Regions from separate parts of the Streptomyces sp. ME19-01-6 genome, predicted to be linked through region 3. Evidence: riboswitches for the same ligand, from Rfam matches in the RefSeq annotation. Region 3 holds a riboswitch; each other region holds the start of a gene.
The links. Region 3 has a riboswitch for cyclic di-AMP ahead of PV419_RS25585 (transglycosylase family protein). Riboswitches for the same ligand answer to the same signal wherever they lie in the genome.
Positions count from the first base shown of each region.

Region 1: another riboswitch for cyclic di-AMP. It lies ahead of PV419_RS17485 (NlpC/P60 family protein); the one in region 3 lies ahead of PV419_RS25585 (transglycosylase family protein).
Region 2: another riboswitch for cyclic di-AMP. It lies ahead of PV419_RS37395 (M23 family metallopeptidase); the one in region 3 lies ahead of PV419_RS25585 (transglycosylase family protein).

Region 1 is NZ_JARAXF010000006.1:350,480-356,225, forward strand. Features, by position in the region: gene PV419_RS17485 (NlpC/P60 family protein) at 45-1,211, opposite strand; cyclic di-AMP (ydaO/yuaA leader) riboswitch at 1,219-1,396, opposite strand; gene pcrA (DNA helicase PcrA) at 1,552-4,053, shown strand; gene PV419_RS17495 (M23 family metallopeptidase) at 4,104-5,746, opposite strand, start outside.
Region 2 is NZ_JARAXF010000024.1:27,189-32,934, forward strand. Features, by position in the region: gene PV419_RS37370 (sensor histidine kinase) at 1-59, opposite strand, end outside; gene PV419_RS37375 (hypothetical protein) at 213-653, shown strand; gene PV419_RS37380 (hypothetical protein) at 788-1,267, shown strand; gene PV419_RS37385 (hypothetical protein) at 1,398-1,715, shown strand; gene PV419_RS37390 (aldo/keto reductase) at 1,811-2,788, opposite strand; gene PV419_RS37395 (M23 family metallopeptidase) at 2,980-4,125, opposite strand; cyclic di-AMP (ydaO/yuaA leader) riboswitch at 4,137-4,287, opposite strand; gene PV419_RS37400 (PP2C family protein-serine/threonine phosphatase) at 4,488-5,636, opposite strand.
Region 3 is NZ_JARAXF010000012.1:10,986-16,731, reverse strand. Features, by position in the region: gene PV419_RS25585 (transglycosylase family protein) at 38-1,324, opposite strand; cyclic di-AMP (ydaO/yuaA leader) riboswitch at 1,330-1,511, opposite strand; gene PV419_RS25580 (DUF4232 domain-containing protein) at 1,865-2,578, shown strand; gene PV419_RS25575 (hypothetical protein) at 2,812-2,982, shown strand; gene PV419_RS25570 (HEXXH motif domain-containing protein) at 3,111-4,922, shown strand; gene fxsT (FxSxx-COOH system tetratricopeptide repeat protein) at 4,939-5,746, opposite strand, start outside.

The sequences.
Region 1 (5,746 bases), on a different contig from region 3:
CCGCCGTCCGGGTCCCGGAGAGCCCTCCGGGACCCGGGCAGCCGCTACGCGGGGCGGACGCTCCCGTAGATCGGCATCTCGGTGATCGGCGCGATCTTGACCACATCGCCCGGCTTCGGGGCGTGGATCATCATCCCGTCGCCTATGTAGAGGCCGACATGGCTGATGTCGTCATAGAAGAAGACGAGATCGCCCGGCTCGAGGTCGGAGGTCGACACGCGGGTGCCGACCTTCACCTGGTCCCAGGTGGTGCGCGGCAGTGAGACCCCGGCGGCCTTCCAGGCGGCCTGGGTGAGCCCCGAGCAGTCGTAGGAGTTGGGGCCGGTCGCGCCCCAGACGTACGGCTTGCCGAGCTGCGACCGCGCGAAGGCGATGGCCTTGTCGGCCTTGGTGGCGTACGAGCCGGAGGAGCCCGAAGACCCCGAGGAGCCGGTGGATCCCGAGGACCCCGAGCCGCTGCCCTGGTTCTGCTGCTGCTCCTGTTGCCGCTTGGCCGCCGCCTCCCGCTGCTTCTGCGCCAGCTCCGCCGCCTTGCGCCGAGCCTCCTCTTCCTTCTTCTTCTCGATCGCCGCCAGCCGCGCCTTCTCCTCGGCGGTCAGCTTCGACAGCAGCTGACGGGCCTGGGTGAGCTTGTCCTGGACGGTCTTCTTCCTGGTCTTCAGCTGCTGCTGCGACCGGGTCAGCGAGGCCAGGCTCTCGCCGGCCTTCATACGCTCCTTGGCGGCCTTGGCCTGCTGCGACAGGAAGTCGTCGACGGCCTGCTTCTGCTCGCCGGTCAGCCGGTCCATCAGATGGGACTGGTCGAAGAAGTCCTGCGGGTCGGAGGCGAACAGCAGGGTCGCGGTGCTGGAGGCCATGCCGCCGTCGCGGTACTGCGCCGCCGCGTAGCTGCCCAGCTTGCGCCGTGCCTCGTTCAGCTTCTCGGTGCGCTTGGCGACGCTGTCCAGCAGCCGGTCGACCTTGGCGCGCTGCTCGCCGGTGCGCTCCTTGGCGGCGTTGTAGCTCTGGGTCGCGGATTCGGCCTGGTGGTAGAGCGTGTCGACCTTTTTCTTGACCTCTTCGACCGTCGGCTTGGGCTTGCCGGGCTCGGCGCTCGCCGTCTGGGAGAGGAGGGTGACGGAGGCCAGGGCGGCCGTGGTGACCCCGACGGCCGTGCGGCGGCCGGTGGCCGAGTCCAGTATTCGGGTCCGCGGCTTGCGGTGCGACGCCAAAGGAGGCGACTCCTTCCGTGGACCGCCTACCGGGTTAGCTGTCGGGTTCGGGCGTCGGAAGGCTGCCCTACGGGCCGTGCGGCGGACGGTTGGCGTCGCCGCGTGGCCCGATTCACCCCAGTGGTACGTCTGGGTCCCCGGCTCCGGCTGCCTCGCGGCGGGGCCGGACTCGGCGGAGACAGCCCGTGTCGACGCGGTCGCCGACGGGTTCCGGACCGTCTGACGCAGGACGGTAGCGGGCTCGTGGGGCTTGTGTGAAGTCTGTGTTCGAATTGCCCCGAAACCGTTTCGTGATATCCGCACGTACGCTGTCAGTGCGGCGGCCTAGACTCGGTGAGCGATGAGCAGCCTCTTTGACGACAGCTTCCTGGCGGACCTCGGGCCCTCGGACGAGGAGCCTCCGCCGCCCGAGGACGACGGCCGGCCCACCGCCGAGGACGTCCCGCACGACCTCTTCGGCGGGGCGTTCGACGCGCCCGCCCCCAAGGACGCGTACTACCGCGACGGCGCGGCGCGGCCCGCGGTGGACCCGGCCGCGCTGCTGGAGGGGATGAACGAGCAGCAGCGGGCCGCCGTGGTGCACACCGGCTCGCCGCTGCTGATCGTCGCGGGCGCCGGGTCCGGCAAGACCCGGGTGCTCACCCACCGCATCGCGTATCTGCTCGGCGCGCGCCAGGTGCACCCCGGCCAGATCCTCGCCATCACCTTCACCAACAAGGCCGCGGGTGAGATGAAGGAGCGGGTCGAGGAGCTGGTCGGGCCGCGCGCGAAGGTCATGTGGGTGTCGACCTTCCACAGCGCCTGTGTGCGCATCCTGCGCCGGGAGTCCAAGAAGCTCGGCTTCACGTCCTCCTTCTCGATCTACGACGCGGCCGACTCCAAGCGGCTGATGGCGCTGGTGTGCCGGGACCTCGACCTCGACCCGAAGCGGTATCCGCCCAAGTCCTTCAGCGCCAAGGTCTCCAACCTGAAGAACGAGCTCATCGACGAGGAGACCTTCGCCGGACAGGCCTCGGACGGCTTCGAGAAGACGCTCGCCGAGGCGTATGCGATGTACCAGTCGCGGCTGCGTGAGGCCAACGCGCTCGACTTCGACGACATCATCATGACGACGGTCAATCTGCTCCAGGCGTTCCCGGACGTCGCCGAGCACTACCGCCGCCGCTTCCGGCACGTCCTGGTCGACGAGTACCAGGACACCAACCACGCGCAGTACACGCTGGTGCGCGAGCTGGTGGGGACGGGCCCGGTGGCCGCCGCCGACGGCGGGCAGGGCGAGGGCGGCGACGGCGAGGCGCTCGGGGCCGCCGAGCTGTGCGTGGTGGGCGATGCCGACCAGTCGATCTACGCCTTCCGGGGCGCCACCATCCGTAACATCCTCCAGTTCGAGGAGGACTACCCGGACGCCACGACCATCCTCCTGGAGCAGAACTACCGCTCCACACAGACGATCCTCAGCGCGGCCAACGCCGTCATCGAGCGCAATGAGAACCGGCGCCCGAAGAACCTCTGGACCGACGCCGGCGCCGGGGCGACCATCACCGGCTATGTGGCCGACACCGAGCACGACGAGGCGCAGTTCGTCGCCGACGAGATCGACCGGCTGACGGACGCGGGCGAGGCCAGAGCCGGGGACGTCGCCGTCTTCTACCGGACCAACGCCCAGTCCCGTGTCTTCGAAGAGATCTTCATCCGGGTCGGGCTGCCGTACAAGGTCGTCGGCGGCGTGCGCTTCTACGAGCGCAAGGAGGTCCGCGACGTCCTCGCGTATCTGCGGGTGCTGGCCAACCCGGAGGACTCCGTCCCGCTGCGCCGGATTCTGAATGTGCCCAAGCGCGGCATCGGCGAGCGCGCCGAGGCGATGATCGACGCGCTGGCGCTGCGCGAGAAGACCACCTTCCCGCAGGCGCTGCGCCGGGTCGACGAGGCGTACGGCATGGCGGCCCGCTCGGCCAACGCGGTGAAGCGGTTCAACGTGCTGATGGAGGAGTTGCGCACGATCGCCGAGTCGGGGGCGGGGCCGGCCACCGTACTGGAGGCGGTGCTGGAGCGCACGGGCTATCTGGCGGAGCTGCAGGCGTCCACGGACCCCCAGGACGAGACCCGCATCGAGAACCTCCAGGAGCTGGCGGCCGTCGCCCTGGAGTACGAGCAGGAGCGTGGCGAGGAGAACCCGGGCACGCTCGCGGAGTTCCTGGAGCAGGTCGCGCTCGTCGCCGACTCCGATCAGATTCCGGACGACGACACTGATGGCTCCGGGGTCATCACGCTGATGACGCTGCACACCGCCAAGGGCCTCGAGTTCCCGGTGGTCTTCCTCAGCGGCATGGAGGACGGGGTCTTCCCGCATATGCGCGCGCTCGGCCAGACCAAGGAGCTGGAGGAGGAGCGGCGGCTGGCGTACGTCGGCATCACGCGGGCGCGCGAGCGGCTGTATCTGACCCGGTCGACGATGCGCAGCGCCTGGGGCCAGCCCGCGTACAACCCGCCGTCCCGGTTCCTGGAGGAGATCCCGGACCAGTATGTGCGCTGGCGGCGGACCGGGCCCGCCACCCCGTCGGCGTCGATGGGGGCGGTCGGGGCCGCCGCCGGGGTCGCGTCCTCGCTGTCCTCGTCGCGTTCGAGGGCGGGGGCCGGAGCCGGTGGCTTCGCCACGCGCCGGGCCAAGGAGCGGCCGGTGGTCGCGCTGGCCATCGGCGACCGGGTCACCCATGACTCGTTCGGCCTCGGCACCGTCGTCGCGGTGAAGGGAAGCGGGGACAACGCGGAGGCGACGATCGACTTCGGCGACGAGAAGCCGAAGCGGCTGCTGCTGCGGTACGCGCCGGTGGAGAAGCTGTAGGGGGGCGCACCGCGCCGCCGACCGGCGGCGCGGTGGGTCGCCTGGGTCGCTCAGGTCGGGTCGAGTCCGTGGGTGCGCAGCCACGGCAGCGGGTCGATGGCCGAGCCGCCGCCGGGGTGCACCTCGAAGTGCAGATGCGGCCCGGTGGAGTTGCCGGAGTTCCCGGAGTACGCGATGACGTCCCCGGCCTTGACCGAGCCGGCCCGGATCTTGGCGCTGCTCAGGTGGCAGTACCAGGTCTCGGTGCCGTCCGGGCTGGTCAATATGACCATGTTGCCGTAGGCGTCGTTCCACTGGGTGCGCACGGTGCCGTCGGTCGCGGCCATGACCGGCGTGCCGTAGCTGACCGGGAAGTCGATGCCGGTGTGCAGGGACATCCAGTTGATGCCCGCCTGGCCGAACGTGGCGCTCAGCCCGTGCTGCGCGACGGGCAGCGCGAACTTCGGCCGCAGCGCCTCCTTGCGCGCGGCCTCCTGAATCTTGCGCTTGCGCTCGGCGGCCTGGCGCGCCCGGAGGTCGATCCGCTCCTGGGTGCGGCTGGCGCGGTCCCGGAAGTCGTCGGCGTCCTCGAGGCCCGCGGCGAGCTGGGTGTCCAGCTTGCTGTTGGCGACCGAGGCCTTGACCGGCGGGGCGTCCGGGGCGGCCTGGGTGGTCTTGGCGTCCTTCTTGTCGTCGCCGACGTTGGCGACGGAGGCGGCGGCCACGGCGGTGACGCCCAGCGCGCAGACGGACGGAACGGCGACGGTGAGCAGCGCCGAGCGTTTGGGGCGGGTCGCGGGGGCGCGGCGGCGGCTGCGGCCGCCGTCCCGGCGGGGGGAGGGGACCGATGCCACCAGGGGCGCGGCGTCCTCGGAGTCGGCGGACGTGCCGCCTTCGGGGTCGGCGGGGTCGGCCATGCGGGCCGGGTCGACCTCGGCCTCGGCCTCGGGTGAGTCGAGGTCCAGGGCCATGAAGGCGGTCTGGGTCTCGGCCTCGTGCACGGCCCCCGCCCCGGGTTCCGGATCCCCCTCGGAGACGGCGTACGGCTGTTCGGCGTGCTGCTGATATCCGCCGTGCTCGTACCCGTCCTGGTGGTACTCACTGTGGCCGTGGTCGGTGTGGCTGTGACCGGTGTGGCCGTGGTCGTTCTGGTCGTATCCGCCTTGGTCGTATCCGCCTTGGTCGTACCCGCCCTGGCCGTATCCGGCCTGGTCGTACTGCGACTCGTCGACGGTCGCGTAGGCGCTCATGTCCCAGAACTGGGTCTGGCCGGTGTCGACCCCCGACGTGTCGTGCTGCCCCGTGGCGTCCCATTGGGCGGCCGCCAGGTCGTGGTGGCCGGTGGTGTCCCAGGCGGAGGCGTCCCACTGGCCGCCGGTGTCCGAGTCCTGCTGGGCCGGGATGGCGCCGGCCAGCGGAAAGCCGGAACCGGCCGACATCGCGGTGGTGTCATAGGTCCCGGAGTCATAAGTCCCGGCGTCGTAGGTGCCGGTGGCGGCGCCCCACTGCGTGGCGTCGTACTGCCCGCTGGCGGATCCGTCGTGCCCGGTCCCGTAGCCGCCGTCGTGGCTGCCGGGGAGGGAGCCGAAGAGGGGGTCGCCATCGCCGTATGCGGCGGCGAGGCTGTCGAAGTTGCCGGTGGAATATCCGTCGTACCCGGCGTGGCCGTGCGCTGTGCCCTGCTGGTCGTAGGCCTCGTAGTACTGATATGAGG
Region 2 (5,746 bases), on a different contig from region 3:
GCGCACGCCCGTACGAACCCCACGCCGGCGCGCGCCGCCCACGAACCCAGCTGTCTCATGTTCTCTTCCTTCGCCTTCCGTCCGGTGCTTCCCACTGTGCACCGCGCGGAGGCCGCCCCTGCCCTGGTCAGCCGGGGAGTGGGGCTAGCCCCACCCACCCGTGGGTCCAGGCCGATATCGCGGCGGCCAAGCGCTTCGTAGCGTCGGAGAGCATGGAAACCGACACGCACACCACGGCAGGGGCCGGCCGCCTCGACCATCCGCACACCCGGCGGGCCTTCGGGACGGCGAGGAGCAGCATCAAGGTTTACGGCGCACTCAGCGCCGTCGCCCTCCTGCCGGTCGTCGTGGTATCGAGCACTGGTCACATGGTGAACACCTTCATGTGGGTCCGGGCAGTCCTGCTGCCTGTGGTCGCCGTGCTGATCCACCGCATGACCGTCTCCGCTTCCCGCGGATCTCAACGGGCCTTCGAGCGCGTGAGCACCCTCGCCGTCGTCATGCCGATCGCGATCATCGGCGTCGACCTGATCCCGGGTGTCTGCCCGCCGTGGTACGCCGCGATGCAGGTCGCCTGCGTGCTGCCCATCGTCCGAGTCGCGTTCATCACCCGCGGCTCCGCACTGCGCGCCGCCTTCCCCAAAGTGCGCTGAGAGCCGGCGTGCGGGCCGCTGCCACCTGATCTCCGCGGTGCTCCATGCGGATCAGTGGGCCGTGTCGTTCCGCCCGGGCCCACGCGGGCGTCGGCATGGTGGTGGCCACCTGTGCCATGAAGGAGGAGGCCGCCATGAAGACATCGATGCCGCGTTGGGTCGCGACCGTTGCGCCGGGGGCGCTGGTCGGCATGCTCGCCGTCTGCGGTTCCGCGCAGGCCGCCGGCGGCGGGGCTCAGGAGGACGAGCGGGCCCGCGCGCTTGAGGTGCGGATGCACAATGCGACGGGGTGTCGGCTCACCCGGACCGACTACGGGCTGACGTCGGGCGAATTCGTCGCACGGCCCCCGGCGTACCTCGACAAGGGCCAGGACGGCCTGTTCAAGGCGCGGTCGCGGGAAGGGTCGCTCAGGGGGGTCGCGGGCAGGGTCGCGTACACGGCCGACCACTGCGACGCGAGCTGGCGCGACGGGCACACGGTCCGGCTGACGTTCGGCGTCACGTACGGCGGGATGAACAGCTTCAACTCCGACGGCGGCGGGGCCTTCGGCACCAGGCTCTCCGGGGGGAGCGGGAATCAGGCCGTGCTCAGCTGGGGTGTGAGCAGGTTCTAATCGCACCCGGCCGACCCGCAAACCGCTGTTGCAGAGTCGGTGCTTGGCCATGACCCCATCGGCGCGTACGGCCGCCCGGCCGGACATAGGGTCGAGGAAGGAGAAACCCTCACAGTGGAGGTAAGAGGTCATGGCCGGAATCCCGGCAGGTGTGGTGGCCGCGGGCGGGCTCGTCGGCGGGTACGGGGTCGCGCGCTGGACCAAGAAGCGGCAGCTGGGCGGGGTGGCGCTGGCGGCGGCCGGGGTCGTGGCCGCGCGCGGGTGGCAGCAGAAGGCGGGGACCGGAACGGCGGCGGTGCTGAGCGGCCTGTACGTCGCGGCCTTCGCCGGGTCGCATCCGCTCGCCAAGAAGTTGGGCGCCTGGCCCTCCGTCCTCACCGTGGCCGGCGGGGTCGCCGCCGCGTCCTGGGCCGCTGCCGACCGGCGGAGCGTCGCAGCGGCCGCCTAGCCCCGCACTTTGTGGTGAGTATGAGACAGGGACACGCCGTGACGTCGGCGTGTCCCTGTCTCATACTCACCACAAACGCATAAGCGGCGAAGCCCTTACTCCGCTGCCGACGTCAGCAGCGCCAGCTCCTCCCGCGTCAGCTTCAGGTCCGCCACCGCCAGCAGCGCCGGAAGCTGGTCCACCGTGCGCGCGCTCGCGATCGGGGCCACGACCGTGGGCTGGGCCGCCAGCCAGGCCAGGGCGACCGTCGCGTGCTCGGCGCCGTGGTTCGCGGCCACGTCGTCGAGGGCGGCGAGGACCTTCTGGCCGCGCTCGGTCTCCAGGTGCTTGGCCGCGCCCTGGGCGCGGGCGCTGTCGACCGAGGCGCCGGGGCGGTACTTGCCGGTGAGGAAGCCGGACGCGAGGGAGTAGTACGGGACGGTCGCCACGCCGTGGCGGGCGGCGACGTCGGCGAGCGGGCCCTCGAAGGTGTCGCGGGAGACCAGGTTGTAGTGCGGCTGCAGGGCCACGTAACGGGCCAGGTCCTCCTTCGCCGAGAAGTCCAGGGACGCCTCGAGGCGCTCGGCGGAGATGTTGGAGGCCGCGATCTCGCGGACCTTGCCCGCCTTCACCAGCTCGTCCAGCGTGGAGATGATCTCCTCCACCGGCACCGAGGTGTCGTCGTAGTGCGTGTAGTAGAGATCGATGTAGTCGGTGCGCAGGCGCTTCAGGGACTCGTCGACGCCCGCCTTGATCGCCGCGGCGGACAGGCCGCGGGGCGTCGGGACGCCGGCGCCCACCTTGGTCGCGAGGACGATGCCGGAGCGGTTGCCCCGGGAGGCGAACCAGTTACCGAGGATGGTCTCGGACTCCCCGCCCGAGTTGCCCGGCGCCCACGCGGAGTAGACGTCCGCGGTGTCGATGAAGTTGCCGTTTGCCGCCGCGTAGGCGTCGAGCACGGCGAAGGACTCGGCTTCGTCAGCCGTCCAGCCGAAGACGTTGCCGCCGAGGGAGAGCGGGGATACGGACAGGTCGCCGATCCGCTTGCGGTTGTCGGTCTGCTTGGTGCCCTTGGTGTCCTTGGTGTCAGCCATGCGTTGTTTCAGCGCGGTGGCGGAGCAGGGTATTCCGGCGTCCGGGGCAATGATCGGCAAAAAGACCGGCGGCCCTGGCGTCAAGGGGGGAGAGAGCGCCAAGGCCGCCGGGGTATGGGGACCCGGTCAGCAGGTCATCGGTCCGACGTCGCCGGGGATGGGGACGGGGACGGGGACGGGGGTCGCGGCGGTCACGGGTTCAGGCCGTGGTCGCGGAGCCAGGGCATCGGGTCGATCGGGCTGCCACCGCCCGGCCGGACCTCCAAGTGGAGGTGCGGGCCGGTCACATTGCCGGTGGCGCCGACACGGCCGATGACCTCGCCCGTCGTCACCGAGCCCGACGTACGGACCATCGACGACAGGTGGCAGAACCAGAGCTCGGTGCCGTCATTCAGCTTGAGCACGATGCGGTAGCCGTACGAACCGGCCCACCCGGCCGAGGTGATCGTACCGCCGTGCACCGCCTTGACCGGGGTGCCGGTCGGGGCGGCGAAGTCCTGGCCGGTGTGGTCGGCCGACCACATGTCACCGGCCTGGCCGAAGGACGCGGTCAGGGTGTACGAGACGACGGGGAGGGTGTACTGGGCGGCGAGCTTGGCCAGGCGCTCGGCCTCGGCCTTCTTCCGGGCCGCCTCCTCCGCCTTCCGCTTGGCCTCGGCCGCGGCGGCCTTCTTCTCGGCCTCGGCCTCGGCCTGCCGCTTGTCCTCCGCGTCGGCGGCCTTCTTGGCAGCGGCGGCGGCCTTCGTGGCGGCCGCGTCGGCCGCGGCCACGCGCTGCGACTCGTCGGCGGCGTTCTGCTGGTTCTCGGCCTGCTGCAGGATGCGGGCGCGCAGCGCCTCGCCCGCGTCGGTGGCGCCGTTCGCCTCGTCCTCGGAGGTCAGGCCCGCCTGGGAGAGGGGGGCGGCCGCGGAGGTCGAGGAGTCGCCGGAGCCTGAGTCCGACAGCAGCGAGCCGATGCCGGGCAGGTCCTCCGCGTCGGGGAGGACGTCCCGCACCTTGTCGGCGACGTGGGCGAGGTCCGGCATGGATATGGGGGCCTTGGGGCGGTCCTTGGCGCTCGCCATCCCGCCCGCGCCGACCGCCGCGATCACGCCGACGCCGAGGACGGCGCCGCTGCGCGCCATCGTGCCGCCGCGCTGCTTGGCGACGCGGTGCCGACCGCGCACCGGGGCTATGGATTCCTCAGTGGGATTCCACTCGTCCCACGTCTCGGTGTCCTGGTCGGCCCTCGCCTCGGCGGCCGGTTCGAACCAGGAGCCGTAGCGGGTGGCTGTCCCCGCTCCGGCGCCGGATGTGCGGGACGGAGCTTCTTCAAGGGCAGACCTGTTGGACGCCACGCGGGCGCACTCCTTTCCTTCCCTCTCGCCTACCGGGTTAGCTGACGGGTTCGGAGCAGGAAGGTCTCCTACGGGTCAGGTTCGACCCGATTCACCCCAAGGTTGGTGGTTCCCCGGTTCCCTTGGTGTTGCTGTGCGTACGGGATTCGGCGACGGCGCACGGTGCCGCCTCTTGCGACGGCTGTAACGACCGCGCTGCGTTATCGAACGTTAATAGAGAGCGTGACCTGATTCCAAGCAGTTCCCGGGAATCAGAGGAACCTTTGAGGTGAACTTAACGCCCAACACGGGACGCAAGGGGGCAAGTCGACAGCACCCTGAGCACACTCGGAAACACCCTCGAACCGATCGTGCGTCAATTGTTATCCGGAGGGATCATGTTCCACTACGGAGCGTGTCAGCGTGGTGGCCTGTTCATGGTCCGCGCCCGTCGTCACCGAGGTCCGGCACAGCGCCAGCAGCGCCATGTCGTCCGCGGTCCCGCCGCCCGTATGCCGCTCCACATCCCCCACCAACGCGTCGAGCAGTTCCACTGGTCCGGCGAAGCGGCGGCCGCGCAGCCGGACCGCCGGGTCGTAGAACGTGCCGTGCGCGTCGCGCGCCTCGCTCACCCCGTCGGTGAACAGCAGCAGGGTCACCCCCTCCGCGAACGGCAGCTCCTCCACCCGGTCCGGCCACGCCCCCAGGTCGCCCATCCCCAGCGGCAGCGCCGGCATCTCGGGGTCGGCGGGGCGCACCGAGCCCTCCCCGTCCAGCAGCAGCGGCGACGGGTGGCCGCGGTTGATCATGCGGAGCAGGGAGTCGCCGCGGGGGATCTCGGCCAGCACCGCCGTGATGAACCCCTCGGCCTGCTCGATGTCGGCCCGCCGGGCCCGCTCGCGCTGCAGCGCCCGCTCCAGCCGCAGCGCGAGCCCCTCCAGCGTGGCCTCCTGCTCGGCGGCCTCCCGGAAGGCGCCGATGATGATGGCGACCAACTCGACCGACCCCAGCCCCTTGCCCCGTACGTCGCCGATGACCATCCGTACGCCGTGCGGGGTGTCCTGCACGGCGTACAGGTCGCCGCCGATCGCGGCGTCCTGCTCGGCCGCCACATAGCGGGCCGCGACGTCCAGGCCGGCCAGGCGGGCCGGCGGCACGGGCAGTACGGCGCGCTGGGCCGCCTCCGCGATGCCGCGCGCCGAGGCCAGCCTTCGGTCGCCGCGGCGGACGACACGGTTGATGAGGAGGGCCAGCAGGGCGACCGTCACGACGGTGGCGATCTCGGCGGCCGACTGGACCCAGTCCCTGACGCCGTGGAACTCGGCCAGCAGACAGGCGGCGGCGACGGCAACGGCCGCGGTGAGGGCGGTCAGCCGCAGCGGGTGGAACGAGGCGGCGACCAGCGGGGCGGCGGCGAGGAAGGGGGCGGCGGTGTAGGCGGCCGGGGTGGTGGTGTCGAAGACGACCCCGCCCACGATCACCACGCCGGGGAGCCAGGGCGCGAGGCGGCGGCCGGCGATGCTTCTGGGCATCTCCTCGCCCGCGCGGCGCGAGTCCGCGCGCGGTTGCCCGTGCCGGGGCGCACGCGGTCTCGTACGCCGCCTCATGGCCTTGGACGCCGTCTCATGCGCGGGCTCGTACG
Region 3 (5,746 bases):
CTCGGGCCGCGGCAGAGCACCCTTCATGACACCCGTCTCAGATCTGGACGCCCTTGGACCGGAGATAGGCGAGCGGGTTGACGTCCGAGCCGTAGTCGGGCCCGGTGCGCACCTCGAAGTGCACATGCGGTCCGGTCACGTTGCCGGTCGCCCCGGACCGGCCGATCTGCTGGCCGCCGGAGACCGTCTGGCCGACGTGGACGGACAGCGCGGACATGTGCGCGTACTGGCTGTACATGCCGTCGGAGTGGCGCAGCACGACCTGGTAGCCGTACGCGCCGCCCCAGCCCGCGGCGACCACCTCGGCCGAGCCCACCGCCCGCACCTGCGTTCCGGTGGCGACGGGGAAGTCGACCCCGGTGTGATGGCCGCTGGACCAGTTGCTGCCGGAGACGCCGTAGGCGGTGCCGATGCCGTGGCCGGCGACCGGCGTGGTGAAGGATGACGATGAGGAGGACGGGTGCGCCGCCGAGCCGGACTGCTTGGCTTTCTGCCGTGCCTTCTGCGCCTGCTCGACCCGCTGCTTGGCCGCCTGCTCGGCGCGCTGCTTGGCCGCCTGTTCCGCGCGCTGCTTGGACTGGTCCGTCTGCTTGGCCCGGTCCGTCTGCTCGGCCGGTCGGCTCTCGCGCTCCTGCCCGGCCGGGGACCGGCTTCCGTCGAGGGTGAGCTTCTGGCCGGGGTAGATCAGGTCCGGGTCGCCGCCGATGACCCGGCGGTTGGTCTCGTAGAGCTGCTGCCAGCCGCCGACGCCGTCCATGTCCTGCGCGTCGGCTATCCGGGACAGGGTGTCGCCGCTGACCACGGTGTACGAGGAGCCGGAGCGCCCGGCGGCGGCGCTCTGATCGACGGCCTTGGTGGTGGCCTTCGGAGCGGCTTTGGGGGCGGCCTTCGGGGCCGCCTTGGGAGTGGCCTGCGAGCTGCCGGGGGAGACGTCCGCGGGTTGGCCGCCGCGGGTCAGGCCCGCCTTGACCGAGCAGACCGGCCAGGCGCCGGGGCCCTGGGCGTCGAGCACCTTCTCGGCGATGGCTATCTGCTGGTCCTTGGAGGCCAGGTCGGCCCGGGGCGCGAAGGACGTCCCCCCGAACGCCTCCCAGGTGGACTGGGAGAACTGCAGGCCGCCGTAGTAGCCGTTCCCGGTGTTGATGCTCCAGTTGTCGGTGGACTCACACTCCGCCACCTTGTCCCAGGTGTCGACGGAGGCGGCGTTCGCCTGGCCGACGCCTATGAGGGGCAGCGCGACGCCGGCGCCGCCCGCGGTGAACGCGAGCGAGGCGCGGGAGACGCGGCGGGGCCGGGGCCGGCGGTGACGTCCGCGTGCAGCCATTGAGCTCATCCTCTCCTGACGCCTGCGAGGTGAGCTGTCGGGTTCGGGCGGGAGCTGCCCGGCCGCGCCCTTCTCGGTGCCCCCGGCACCGTGGCGCGACTTCACCCCTAGCCGTCCCGCCCGATATCGCGCGGCACGGCGCCTACCTGGTTCCCCCGCTCCTGCCGTGACAGGTCGTCGTGTCACTCCTCCGCCACGGCAGGACTCGGCGCTCCGGCGGAGGAGAGACCCGTGCATGGAATGCGACGGGTGCCGCACAGTAAACACATCGTTTTGGTCACGACAAGGTCTCGACGGACCTGTGTCCGGAAATCGATCACGTCCATGATGAACTGTGATCCGCGTCACGGCTTTCCGGGTGGGGTGATTGTGGCGTGGAATCCGTAATGCCGAATTGCCCCTGTTATGCGATTAATGCCATGGAGACATAAGGGCGTCGATCGGGGGAAGAGGAGTCGAAGGGGAATGGACGGGGAATGTCGGGGCACCCGGCGCGGTGGCTGACGAGCCGCTGGATGTCCGACCCACAGGAGGTTGCCCATGGCTCAGCGGTACGGCGGGACGCCCGCGAGGCGTCGGCCGCCGGTCTTATCCGTATCCGCACTGCTCATCGGCGCGCTGGCCGCGGTCACGGCCTGCGGCACCGATCAGGACTCGGGGGCGCCCGCGCCGCCCGGCTCCGCCGACGCGCCCCACTCGGCCACGAGCGCCGCCCGGCCCGGCACAGCCGAGCCGAGCGAGACCGGGGACGACGCCGCCCCGGCCTCGACCCCCGCGAAGACGCCGACCGCGGCCAAGCCGTCCGTCGCCACCGAGGGAGCCTCCGCCGCCCCGCCCGCCGCGCGCCGCGTCTGCTCCCAGGATCAGTTGAAACTCTCCACCGGCCGGGCGGATATCGGCGCGGGCAATGTCTATGTTCCGCTGGCCTTCACCAATACCGGCGAGACCAGTTGCACGCTGACGGGCTTTCCCGGCGTTTCCCTGCTCGACGCCCCCGGCGCGGCTATCGGCGATCCCGCCACCCGCCGAGGACCGGCGCGGCCCACGATCGTCCTGAAACCCGGCGACAGCGCCTACGCGAGTCTGCACACCCTCAACAAAGGCCTCTCTGACAAGCCCTGTTGGCGGACCGCGTCCCGAATTCGCGCCTACCCGCCGGACTCCTACCGTTCCATGAAGACGTCGGCGCGCTCCCTCCAGGTCTGCGGGGGCGTATTCGAAGTCACCGCCCTCGAGCCGGGTTCCCAGCCCTGACCCGGAGCGCCACGGCCGGGCGCGGAACCGCTGTCCCCGCCCCGCGCCCGACCGGACGCGCCGGAAATGAATTGGCCGGGAAGTGCGGCCACATGACGCCCCTGGGTGTCCGAAAATCTTGATGGACCCGACACCCACTGGCCCCTTTCGCCCTTCCGCAATCATTATCGGGTGGGCCACCATGGAAGAGGCCTCGCCTGAGCCGGCACGGAGCGTCTAGAGGGGGACATGTCATGGAGCGAGCGGCGACCGGGGTCGAGACGGAGTTGGTGGACCTCTCGGGAACGACGCTTGAAGAACTGGGCGACAGTCAGGAGTTCACCCTCGCGACCCGGCGATTGCTCGAACTCGTACAGTCCCCGCCGACCCTCGCGACGGCCGCCGCGTCGTCATCGGGCTGTTGATGGAATCCCGGCGTGGCGCGACAGCATTCACCCCACCAAGAAAGGCGGCCATGCCGGCGGACTATTCAGCTGGCCCTCCCTCCCTGCTCCCGTCCCCGCACCGCAGCCGACCGCCGGCCGCGCCCCCGATGAGCCGTCACCACCGGCTGTCCACGGCGTGCTTCGAGGAGTTGGCGCATGGCGGTGGGGGAGTGTCCGCGATCGCCGAGTTACGGGCGGGCCAGCGCAGCCGTCTTATGCTCCTGCTACGCGCGTTGACCGACCTCGCCTCCTCCCATCCCGGCGTGCCGGGGCCACTGCCCGCGCCGCGTGAGGCATGGGAACTGCTGATACGGGCCGAGCGGCGCAGCCCGTCCAGCGTGGCACGCCTGCTGCTGCACCCTCAGGTGGGCGCCTGGCTCAGCCGTTGTGTGCGCAGACTGCGCGGCGTCGCGCAGGAGACGGCCGACGAGGTCCCGCTGTGGCTGGAGACCGGCTATCTGCACACCGTGGCCGCCTCGGCGGCCCTCCTCGCGGGGATCGACTTCCGGATCGCGGTCGGGGTCCGCGACGGCGGGGTCATGCTGCCCGCGCTGGGCTTCGCCGAACTCGCGGGCTGTGGCTCCCCGGTCGCCGAGATCGCCGCCGATGGCGCGGGCGCGCGAACCGTACGAGCCGGTTCGCGCACGGTGCCGCTGCCCTCCGACCTCACCCGGGACGCTGCCAAGGGCTGGCAGCCCCTGAGGCGGCTGCACGGCCACCACCCCGTCCACCCCTGCTCGCCCTACCTGGACGACCTCGACCCCTATCGGGACTTTCTGCGCCCCACCGCTCCGACGCGGCTGAGCGAACCGGAGGCGGAGCGGTGGCAGAAACACTTCGACAGCGCCTGGGCGCTCGTCGCCGGGCAGAGCAGTGTGGATCCGACCGGTGTCGCCGGCTGTCTGATCTCTGTCGTCCCCGTGCGCTACCCCGCCCGGGTCGAACCGTTCAGCGCCTCGTCGCCCGAGGCGTACGGCTGCGTCCTGCTGAACCCTCCGACGGATTCGGCCACCCTCGCCGCCTCGCTGATCCACGAAGCCCAGCACGTCAAACTCAGCGCGCTGTTGGACCTGGTGCCCTTGATGCACGGCGGCATGGAGGAGATCCACTACGCGCCCTGGCGCACGGATCCCCGCCCGCTGCGCGGTCTGCTGCACGGCGTGTACGCCTTCTTGGGCGTCACGGCGTTCTGGCAGTCCCACAGGCATGTCGTAGCGGATGAGACCACACGGGCCGTTTCGGAGTTCGAGTTCGCGCTGCGGCGTACGCAGACCGCCCAAGGACTGCGGACGCTGCGCGACCACGCGGAGCTCACCGCCCTGGGCGATCGCTTTCTGCGAGGGATCAGGAACAGGCTGTCCCCATGGCTCACGGAGCCCGTGCCCGAGGTTCCGCTGCGCACCGCCGAGGACCTCAACCTCGATCACCGGCTGCTCTACCGCCTGCACCATCTGTCTGTGGACCCCGGCCGGACCGGACAGTGGGCGCGGGCCTGGCAGCTGGGCCGGCCCGCACCGGACTCCCTTCCCCCGACCGTGCTGCGCGCGTCCCGGACGGCGGTGGCGGCGCGCCCGGCCCTGATCCGGCTGCGCCTGCGCGACCCGGCCGGCTTCGCCCTGCTGCGGGAGAAGCCGGAGGGGCACATGCTCGACGGCATGGACGCCCCGCTGAGGGCCGACCTCGACTGGGCCGCCGGGGACACCGCCGCCGCGCTGCGCGGCTACCGCGACCGGCTGGCCGAGCACCCCGACGACCTTCCCGCCTGGTCGGGGCTCGCCCTGACGCTGCCCGCGGGCCCGGCCAAGGAGGCGCTGCTGGGCTGTCCGGAAGTCGTGCTCGCGGTGCACCGGGCGCTGCGCGACCCGGCCGGCGGCCCCGACCCGGTGGCTCTCGCCCGCTGGATCGGGACGCGCCGCTGAGCGCCGGGGTGTCGCGTCAGAACGTGTACGCCTCCAGGTCGCAGTCCGCGCGGATGCCCCGGGCCGCCGCGATGGTGGCCGGGTGCTGGGTGCCCAGCACCCGGCGGAACCGCTCCAGGGCGTCGTTGTGCAACTCCTCCGCCGAGCGGCTCTCGCCCAGGGCGCGCAGATCCGCCGACAGATTGACCGCGCACGCCAGCGTGGTGGGATGGTCCTCGCCCAGCCGCTCCCGGCAGGCGGCCAGGCTGTCGGTGTCCAGGCTGTGCGCCTCTTCGTAGTCGGCCAGCGTGTACAGATCGCTGGCCAGGTTGATGGCGCAGGTGAGCGTCGAGGGATGGTCGGCCCCGAGCGACTCCACGAAGACCGGCAGCGTCTCCTTGTTGAGCGCCAGCGCCTCCTCGGTCTCGCCCAGCAGCCGGAGCGTGACGGCAAGGTTGGTCGCCGCGCTCGAGGTGTAGGGGTGCCGGGGGCCGAGGATGACCCGCAGGTCCTCCAGGGACTTTCTGCCGAGGTCCCGGGCGCCGGCCAGGTCGGCGTTCTGGCGCAGGTCCATGGAGAGGTTCATCTCCGCCGTGGTGATGTCGAGGTTCGGCTCGATGTAGCGCAGCCGGTAGCTGTCCAGGGCCTGCCGGGTCAGTTCGATCGCCCCCTCGTGGTCGCCCGCCTTGCGACGGGCCACGGCCAGGGTGCGCATCGCGTTGACGAACACGGGCGCGTTCGGCGGCACGCTGCGCAGGGCCCGCGCGAAGGTCTCCTCCTGCATGGCGCGGGCGGCGTGGTACTGGCCCTTGCCGCGGGCGTCGCTGGAGAGGTGGGTGGAGAGC